Regions from separate parts of the Achromobacter sp. ESBL13 genome, predicted to be linked through region 3. Evidence: predicted binding sites of a transcription regulator. Region 3 holds the regulator's gene; each other region holds the start of a gene.
What was found. Region 3 encodes LexA, which represses DNA repair genes until DNA is damaged. Its sites were predicted from a motif close to ACTGTATNNNNATACAGT; they were not measured.
Positions count from the first base shown of each region.

Region 1: the regulator LexA is predicted to act here: its motif matches at 1,719-1,736, upstream of V6F88_RS15060 (PA0069 family radical SAM protein).
Region 2: the regulator LexA is predicted to act here: its motif matches at 1,151-1,168, upstream of recA (recombinase RecA).

Region 1 covers NZ_JAZEVT010000003.1:173,947-177,172, forward strand. Annotated here, with positions in the region: gene V6F88_RS15055 (hypothetical protein) at 1-86, opposite strand, end outside; gene V6F88_RS15060 (PA0069 family radical SAM protein) at 149-1,711, opposite strand; gene V6F88_RS15065 (sulfate adenylyltransferase subunit 1) at 1,924-3,222, opposite strand.
Region 2 covers NZ_JAZEVT010000003.1:72,442-75,667, reverse strand. Annotated here, with positions in the region: gene V6F88_RS14555 (sensor histidine kinase) at 1-156, opposite strand, end outside; gene V6F88_RS14550 (response regulator transcription factor) at 269-958, opposite strand; gene recA (recombinase RecA) at 1,274-2,335, shown strand; gene recX (recombination regulator RecX) at 2,534-3,226, shown strand, end outside.
Region 3 covers NZ_JAZEVT010000001.1:1,628,757-1,631,982, forward strand. Annotated here, with positions in the region: gene V6F88_RS07225 (amino acid aminotransferase) at 1-652, shown strand, start outside; gene lexA (transcriptional repressor LexA) at 812-1,459, shown strand; gene lon (endopeptidase La) at 1,653-3,226, opposite strand, start outside.

The DNA.
Region 1 (3,226 bases), on a different contig from region 3:
GCGCGGGCCCGATACGCGCCACGGCGCAGCGGGTTCAACGAGACGATGAGTTCATCTGACAAAACGGAAAAATCAGCGGTGTTCATGAGAACTCCTTCAAGAAACGATTCCACGCCGCCGCAGCGGCCGACACGGCAACCGGCCGTGATCAATCGAACAGCGACAACTGGCCGGCTGCCAGCGCGCGCAACTGGCGCGCACCGCGGCCGTAGCCGCTGGAAACTGCCGGCAGGCCGTCAGAAAGGGGGACCCCTGAAGACGCTTGCGCGCCAACCGGGGATAGGAAAGCGGTAGAGGAAGGGCTAGGCGTAGCGGCAGCGGCAGCGGCAGCGGGCACAGCCACCGGGGCGCTAGCCGAGGGCGCCGCTGCGACCATCGCCGCCGCGCCCTGCCCTGCAAGCGAACCCGCCGAGAACAGAGACGGCGTGGCGCCGGACGCCACGGGCGGCTGGAAGCGATCGCAATCCAGCGCCAACCTGTGACGGTTCAGCCCCAGCTTGCGGGTCGCGACGGCGAAGCGCTGGCGCAGCAAGTCTGCCCAGATGCCGGTGCCGCGCATGCGCGAGCCGAAGTTGGGGTCGTTGCGACGGCCGTTGCGCAGGTCTTCTATGCGGTGCAGCACGCGCTGGGCGCGGTCCGGGTAATGAGCGTTAAGCCAATCCTCGAACAGGGTTTTGACCTCCCAGGGCAGGCGCAAGACGGTGTAGCTGGCGTAATGCGCGCCGGCCGCCTTGGATTCCTGAAGGATGTGTTCCATGGATTCATCATTGATGAACGGAATGACGGGCGCCACCAGCACGCCTACGGGCACGCCGGCATCCGTGAGGCTGCGCACGGCTTCCAGCCGCCGCCAGGGCGCTGCGGCACGCGGCTCCAGCGTGCGCGCCATGCCGGCGTCCAGCGTGGTGATGCTGATGTAGACGACCACCAGATTCTGCTCGGCCAGCGCTGCAAGCAGATCGAGATCCCGGCCGACCAGCGCGTTTTTCGTGACGATGGTGACGGGGTGCCGGGTTTCCAGCATCAGCTCCAGCATGCCGCGCGTCAGGCGCCAATCGCGTTCGATGGGCTGGTAGGCGTCAGTAGCAGAACCGATGTTGATCGGCGACGGCTTGTAGCCAGGGCGCGCGAGTTCCGCGCGCAGCGCATCGACGGCGTTTGCCTTTGCCACCAACCGGGTTTCGAAGTCCAGCCCGGGCGACATGCCCAAGTACGAATGCGTAGGCCGCGCATAGCAGTACACGCAACCGTGCTCGCACCCGCGATACGGGTTTACCGCAACGTCAAAGGGGATATCGGGCGAGTCATTGCGCGACAGCATCTTGCGCGCTTCTTCGGCCGTGACGGTGGTCTTGGGCGCGGGCGGAGCCAGCCGCGTATCGGGAACGATGGGGATGACCGTGGCGCCGGCGCGCGTGCGCGCCGGCGAGGCGTGCGCCAAGGCGGCGTCGGGAGAATGGGCCGACGCGGAATCGCGGGAACCATCGGGATCGGGGAAAGTGTCGGGAAAGGAATCCGCAAAGGATTCGGGGACGGAGTCGACGAAATCCGCCGGCAGGCCCGAACCAGACCAACCGTCGTCGACCTGCACACGGTCATCGCGCTGAAAGCGATGCCGAACATTAGTAACCGCACCCCGACCGCGCAAGGCGGCGGGGGCGGCAGCCGGGGACCCAGAACCGGCGGGAAAAGAATGATCGGTGCGTGCCATAAAAACTACTGTACAAAAACACAGTAGTTTTGACAAGCACCAAAACCCTTTCCGTAAGACAGCCCCACTTTACCGCAAGACGCGGAGCGCGTCTGAACAATTCGATTTCATCAGGCGATATCGCCCGGAGACCCGCGCCAGCATTGAATTTGGAAGAAATACAACACCAAAAATCGGGCGGAAATTCCGTTGTTTTCCGGCCCGATTCAGCGCTAGCGCAACATGCCCGCCGCAGCCGTCTGATGCGTGGCTTCATCGATCAGAATGAAGGCACCGGTAGACGGCACATCCGCGTAGCGATCCACCGCCAACGCCTCGCGCGTGGTGAACGTCACGCGACCAATGTCGTTCATCTGCAAGGTGCCTTCGGTGTTCTCGACTTCCTGCAATTCGTGGATGTCGCGATGCGAAAGCACCGCGCGAATCTTGGCCGACGTAAGCCGCGTGCCCGACTTCAGCAGATACTTGCGCGCCGGGTTCAACGCCTGCGCATCCAACCAGCACAGCTCGGCCTCGAACTCGCGCGTGACTTGCGCGGGCGCCGCCGTGTGCACGATGACGTCGCCGCGCGACACGTCGACATCACGATCCAGCACCACCGTGACGGAGTCGCCCGCCACCGCCTCGTCCAGCACGCGATCAAAGACGCGAACCTCGCGCACCACCGCACTGACACCCGACGGTTGCACAGTGACCGCATCGCCCGCGCGCAACACGCCGCTGGCCACCCGGCCTGCATAACCGCGAAAGTCCTCTTTCTGGTCGCCGCCGTGTCGCGCCACCCACTGCACGGGAAAGCGCAGCGGCAATGCGCGGCCATCGCTGGCCAGGTCCAGCGATTCCAGGAGCGCCAGCAAAGGCTGGCCTTCGTACCAGGGCGTCTTGGGCGACAGCGTCACGACGTTGTCGCCGTTCAACGCCGACAGCGGCAGCGCATCGAAATGCGCGATGCCCAGCTTGGCCGCCAGTTCGGCATACGCGTCGCGAATGCGTTCGAACACGGCGCGATCCCAATCGACCAGGTCCATCTTGTTCACGGCCACCACGATGTGGCGGATGCCCAGCAGGCGCGCGATAGTGCTGTGCCGCTTGGTCTGCGGCAGCAGCTTGCCGTCGGCGGCGCGCGTGGCGTCGATGAGGATGACGGCCACGTCTGCCGTGGACGCGCCGGTGACCATGTTGCGCGTGTATTGCTCGTGGCCGGGCGCATCGGCAATGATGAATTTGCGTGCGGGCGTGGAGAAGTATCGGTAAGCCACATCAATCGTGATGCCCTGCTCGCGCTCGGCTTCCAGCCCGTCGGTCAAGAGCGAAAAGTCGATGCCGTCGCCCGCCACGCGCTTGTGCTTGGCGCGCGAGATTGCATCCAACTGGTCGGCGAATACGCCTTTGCTGTCGTACAGCAGGCGGCCGATCAGCGTGGATTTGCCATCATCGACGGAGCCCGCCGTGATCAGGCGCAGCACGCCCGTGCCGGCGCCGGAAAGGAAAGAATCGTTCAGTGCATTCATGGTG
Region 2 (3,226 bases), on a different contig from region 3:
CAGCACGGCCCGGCCGTCCTGCGCATGGACTTGCCGCGTCAACACGTGAAGGTTGTTGGCCAGCGCGCGGTCGTAGGGCACGTTGGCGATGTTCTGGGCGACCACGTACGTGATCGCGACGCTCATGGGCCACAGCAGGAACAGCGGCGCCAGCATCCAGTCCAGGATTTCGCCCAGCAGCGACCGCTGCGGCGGTGCAAAGCTCGGGCCCTTGGACCCGGCTTGCATGATATCCAGCGCTTCCTGATTCAGCGGCTCGGGCCGGGGGTCAGCTGGCGAGGTACGCGGCACCCTGGTCCCGCTCCAGACAGTAGCCCAGGCCACGCACGGTCACGATCTTCACGCCGCTGGGTTCGAGCTTCTTGCGCAGCCGATGCACGTAGACCTCGATGGCGTTGGTGCTGACTTCTTCGCCCCATTCGCACAGGTGGTCCACCAACTGCGTCTTGCTGACCATGCGGCCGCTGCGCGTCAGCAGGATTTCCAACAGGCTGACTTCGCGTGCCGAGAGGTCCAGCGTCTGGTCGTCGACGATGGCGACGCGGCCCGTCTGGTCGAACAGCAGCCGGCCATGCTTGAGCATCGTGGCGCCGCCGCCCGCGCCGCGTCGCGTCAGTGCCCGCACGCGCGCTTCCAGTTCGGACAGCGCAAAAGGCTTGGCCATATAGTCGTCAGCGCCCAGGTCCAGGCCCTTCACGCGCTGTTCGATGCTGTCGGCGGCGGTCAGGATCAGGACGGGCAGGGCGGAATTGCGGGCGCGCAGCCTGCGCAGCACTTCCAGCCCGGCCAATTGCGGCAGGCCCAGATCCAGAATGAGCAGGTCAAACGCCTGGGCCGCCAGCGCCGAATCGGCGGCAAGCCCGTCACGCACGGCATCGACCGCATAACCGTTATGCCGTAATGACCGGGATAGGCCATCGGCCAGAATGCTGTCGTCTTCGGCGATCAGGATACGCATGGGGCGGCACGGAAGCTGCAAAAAGGTCCCTGTGGCGCCGGCGCTTTGCGTGCCGGCCGCCCCGGAGTAACGGGGCTATCGCCTTGTGGGCGGCCCGGCGGCGGAAAAGGGACGAAACGCCGGGGTCGGCTTCGATTCTGTCATACGGCGCCAAGCTTGCCCACTCAGGGAATACGTGCAAAACTCTGGCACACTGGTTTTTTGTACAGTACAATCCGATGCAATAATCTGAACCTGATTCAAAACAGCAACGCTGCGGTCCAAGGGTGCTCCTTCATGCCGCAACCACCAGATACGTCACAGACAGGACTTTACATGGACGACAAAACCACCAAGGCCGCCGCATCGGAAAAGGCCAAGGCGCTTGCCGCCGCGCTTTCGCAGATCGAAAAGCAGTTCGGCAAGGGCTCGATCATGCGCTACGGCGATAACGAGGTCTCGCACGATATCCAGGTGGTTTCCACGGGGTCGTTGGGTCTGGACATCGCCTTGGGCGTTGGCGGCCTGCCGCGCGGCCGCGTGGTCGAAATCTACGGCCCGGAATCGTCGGGCAAGACCACGCTGACGCTGCAAGTCATTGCCGAAATGCAAAAGATCGGCGGCACCTGCGCCTTCGTTGATGCCGAGCACGCGCTGGACGTCCAATACGCCAACAAGCTGGGCGTGAACCTGACCGACCTGCTGATCTCGCAGCCCGACACGGGCGAGCAAGCCCTGGAAATCACCGATGCGCTGGTGCGCTCGGGTTCGGTTGACCTGATCGTCATCGACTCGGTGGCAGCGCTGGTGCCCAAGGCTGAAATCGAGGGCGAAATGGGCGATTCCCTGCCGGGCCTGCAAGCCCGTCTGATGAGCCAGGCATTGCGCAAGCTGACCGCCACGATCAAGCGCACCAACTGCATGGTCATCTTCATCAACCAGATCCGCATGAAGATCGGTGTCATGTTCGGCAACCCCGAAACCACCACGGGCGGCAACGCGCTGAAGTTCTACGCATCGGTGCGCCTGGACATCCGCCGCATCGGCTCCATCAAGAAGGGTGACGAGGTCGTCGGCAACGAAACCCGCGTCAAGGTAGTCAAGAACAAGGTGGCGCCGCCGTTCAAGCAAGCGGAATTCGACATCATGTACGGCGCCGGTATTTCGCGTGAAGGCGAAATCATCGACCTGGGCGTGGCCGCAAACGTGGTCGACAAGTCCGGTGCGTGGTACAGCTACAACGGCAACCGCATCGGCCAGGGCAAGGACAACGTCCGCGAATACCTGAAAGAGCACCGCGACATGGCGATCGAAATCGAAAACCGCGTTCGCGAGAATCAGGGCATCGTCAGCCGCGCCGCTGAATTCGTGCCCACGGCGGAAGACACCGCCGAATAAGCCTCCGCCTGCCTCTGGCTCAGCGTCGCCAAGGGCCGGCAGGACAGGGTTATCGCAGCGGGGCTGGGTGGCGAGCGATGCCGCACAGCCATACACGGCAGGCGCCAAGACGGGCCTGCCGTTTTGCATCATTCGTCGGGCTGGGTGCGCCGCGTCTTTATCGATCGGGCACTCGTCCTTGACCATGGCAGGAAGCGCATGAGCTGGAAATCGACCCCTGCGTCAGCCGACCGTCTACGCGCCAAGTTGGATGACGAGTTTGAAACCGTCGCCAAGCCGCAAGGCTTGCGGCGCAGTTCGGACGCGCGGCGCGAACAAGAAGCGGCCGAGCCGGCCGCTGACAAGGATGTCTGGCAACGCAGCTCAGAGCAGCGCGCGCTGAAGTCCCGCACGTCTCGGACTTCCCGTACCCCGGACCTCTCGGACACGCCGCCAACGGGCGACAAGGCCTCGGATGAAGGCAAGCCGGCTCGCAAGGGCCCGTCGCTGAAAATGCGCGCGGTGGGATATCTGTCGCGCCGCGAGCATGCGCGCGAGGAGCTGGCGCGCAAGTTAGCCGCCTACGCTGAAGACGCCGACGAAGTCCAAAGCGTGCTGGATGCGTTGGAAAAAGAAGGCTGGTTATCGACCGAACGTTTCGCGCAAAGCCTGGTGCACCGACGTGCGTCGCGTCAAGGCGCGGCGCGCATCGTGCAGGAATTGCGCCAGCACGGCGTGGACGATATCCAGGTCGCGGAACTGCGCGAACAACTGCGCGCCACCGAATACGATCGCGCGCTGGAGGTCTGGAAAAAGCGCTTCGATACCAAGCCGCAAGACCGCGCGGCCTACGCGAAGCAGGCGCGCTTTCTGGCCAGCCGCGGCTTCGCGCACGACGTCATCCGCCGAATT
Region 3 (3,226 bases):
CTGCCACAACCCGACCGGTGTGGACCCCACGCCCGAGCAATGGAAGCAGATCGCCGCGGTTGTGAAGGAAAACAACCTGGTTCCGTTCCTGGACATCGCCTACCAGGGCTTTGGCGAGGGCCTGACCGAGGACGCCGCTGTCGTGCGCATGTTCGCCGACTTGGACATGACGATGTTCATCAGCTCGTCGTTCTCGAAGTCGTTCTCGCTGTATGGCGAACGCGTCGGCGCCCTGACGATCGTGGCAGGCAGCAAGGAAGCGGCGGGCCGCGTCCTGAGCCAGCTCAAGCGCGTTATTCGCACCAACTATTCCAACCCGCCGACGCACGGCGGCACGGTGGTGTCGACAGTTTTGAACACGCCGGAACTCTTCGCCATGTGGGAAGAAGAGCTTGCCGGCATGCGCGACCGCATCCGCCTGATGCGCAAGCAACTGGTCGAAAAGATCAAGGAACATGGTGCCAAGCAGGACTTCAGCTTCGTCCTGCAGCAACGCGGCATGTTTTCGTACTCGGGCCTGACGTCGGCTCAAGTGGATCGTCTGCGGGAAGAGCATGGCGTGTACGCGGTGTCCAGCGGCCGCATCTGCGTCGCCGCGCTGAACAGCGGCAACATTGACAAGGTCGCTGCTGGCATCGCCGCCGTGCTGTAAAACCCTTGCCTGCGCGGGCCGCCAGCGGCCCGCAATGACGAAACGGAGCCCTTTGGCTCCGTTTTGCTTTTTGGGCCTGGCGCCAGCTTGCTTTTTTGCGCTACGTCCCCCAGAATGGCGCTGTATATATGTACAGTCCGCTCATACCGGATCATCGCCATGGCCAGCAAACTCACCGATCGCCAGCAACAAATCCTGGACCTCATCCGGCAGACCGTCACGCGCACCGGCTTTCCGCCGACGCGCGCCGAAATCGCCCAGGCCCTTGGTTTCCGTTCACCGAATGCGGCAGAAGACCACCTTAAGGCATTAGCCCGCAAGGGTGCTATCGAGCTTACCGCCGGCGCTTCGCGCGGCATACGCTTGAAAGATGGGCCCTCCCAGTCACAGACGTCTCTGGCCATACCTTCATTGGCGCAGTTGCTGCTGCCGTTGGTCGGGCGCGTCGCGGCAGGCAGCCCGATCCTTGCGGCCGAACACGTCGAACGCGAGGTCGGCGTCGACCCACACCTGTTTGCCCAGGCGCCTGATTATTTGCTGAAGGTGCGCGGCATGAGCATGCGGGATGCGGGCATCCTGGAAGGTGACCTGCTTGCGGTGAAGAAGGCCTCGGAAGCGCGCAACGGCCAAATCGTCGTGGCACGCTTAGGCGACGACGTGACGGTCAAGCGCCTGCAACGCACCAATGGGCATATCGAACTGCTGCCGGAAAACCCGGACTTTCAGACCATCATCGTTGAAGCAGACCAGGAGTTCGCGCTGGAAGGCATCGCCGTCGGTTTGATCCGTACGCACGCATTGCACTGACGCAGCAGGGGTCGTCTCGCGCACTGTCTGCGGCCTAGCCCAGCCATAGCCTTGGCATCGCAACAGCCCCGGCCCTAGCGACCGGGATCGCCAAAACCAAGGCCCCATCGAAACCCAAAAAAAACCCCGCCACATGTTGGCGGGGTTTTTGTTTGGGCGCCACATATTGCGGGCGCCCTGCCGTGACAGGCGATCAGTGCTTCAGAACCGGATCCGTCGAGCCGGGCTCGGCCGGCTTCGTCACAAGCGCGTCTTTGACGGCTTCTTCCTCGGCCAGGGGTTCCGGCAGACGCTCCAGCGCCAGCTCCAACACCTTGTCGATCCAGCGGACCGGCACGATCTCAAGTTGGTTCTTGACGTTATCGGGGATCTCCGCCAAGTCCTTGACGTTTTCCTCGGGAATCAAGACCGTCTTGATACCACCACGGTGTGCCGCCAGCAGCTTTTCCTTCAGGCCGCCGATAGGCAGCACTTCGCCGCGCAGCGTGATCTCGCCAGTCATGGCGACATCGGCGCGCACCGGAATGCGTGACAGCGCCGAAACCATGGCCGTCGTGATCGCGATACCCGCGGACGGGCCGTCCTTGGGCGTCGCGCCTTCGGGAACGTGTACGTGCATGTCGTGCTTTTCGAACACGCTGTCGGCAAAGCCCAGGCGGCGAGCGCGGGACCGCACTACCGTGCGAGCCGCTTCCACCGATTCCTTCATCACGTCGCCAAGCGAACCCGTACGCTGGATCACGCCCTTACCCGGCATGTCGGCAACTTCGATCGTCAGCAGATCGCCACCCACTTCGGTCCAAGCCAGACCGGTCACCTGACCCACCTGGTTTTCCTTCTCGGCCATCCCGAAGGTGTAGCGGCGCACGCCCAGATAGTCGCTCAGGTTGTCGCCCGTGACGTTGACCGGCTTGACCTCAAGGGTCTTGCCTTCGGCCTTGGCGCGATCATTCTGGGTCAGCAATTGCTTGATGACCTTGCGGCAGATCTTGCCCACTTCACGTTCCAACGCGCGCACACCGGCTTCCCGGGTGTAGTAGCGAACGATATCGCGCAGCGCACTGTCATCGACCGTCAGCTCGTTGTCCTTCACGCCGTTGTTCTGCATCAGCTTAGGCAGCAAATGGTCGCGAGCGATATGGATCTTTTCCTCTTCCGTGTAACCGGACAGGCGGATAACTTCCATACGGTCCAACAGGGCCGGCGGGATGTTCAGCGTGTTGCTGGTGGCGACGAACATGACGTCGGACAGGTCGAAGTCGACCTCGATGTAGTGGTCCTGGAACGTGTGGTTTTGTTCCGGGTCCAGCACTTCAAGCAGCGCCGACGAGGGGTCACCGCGGAAATCCATGCCCAGCTTGTCGATCTCGTCAAGCAGGAACAAGGGATTGCGCACGCCAACCTTCGACATGTTCTGCACGATCTTGCCGGGCATAGAACCGATGTACGTACGGCGATGGCCACGGATCTCGGCCTCGTCACGCACGCCGCCCAGCGCCATACGCACGAACTTGCGGTTCGTGGCCTTGGCAATGGACTGCCCCAGCGAGGTCTTGCCGACGCCCGGAGGGCCGACCAGGCACAGGATCGGCGCCTTGACCTTGTCAACGCGCTGCTGCACGGCAAGATATTCAAGAATGCGTTCCTTGACCTTTTCCAGACCGTAATGGTCGTTGTCCAGCACCGTCTCGGCGTTGGCGATCGAGTTGTTGATCTTGCTCTTCTTCCTCCAGGGGAGGTTGATGAGCGTATCGATGTAGTTGCGCA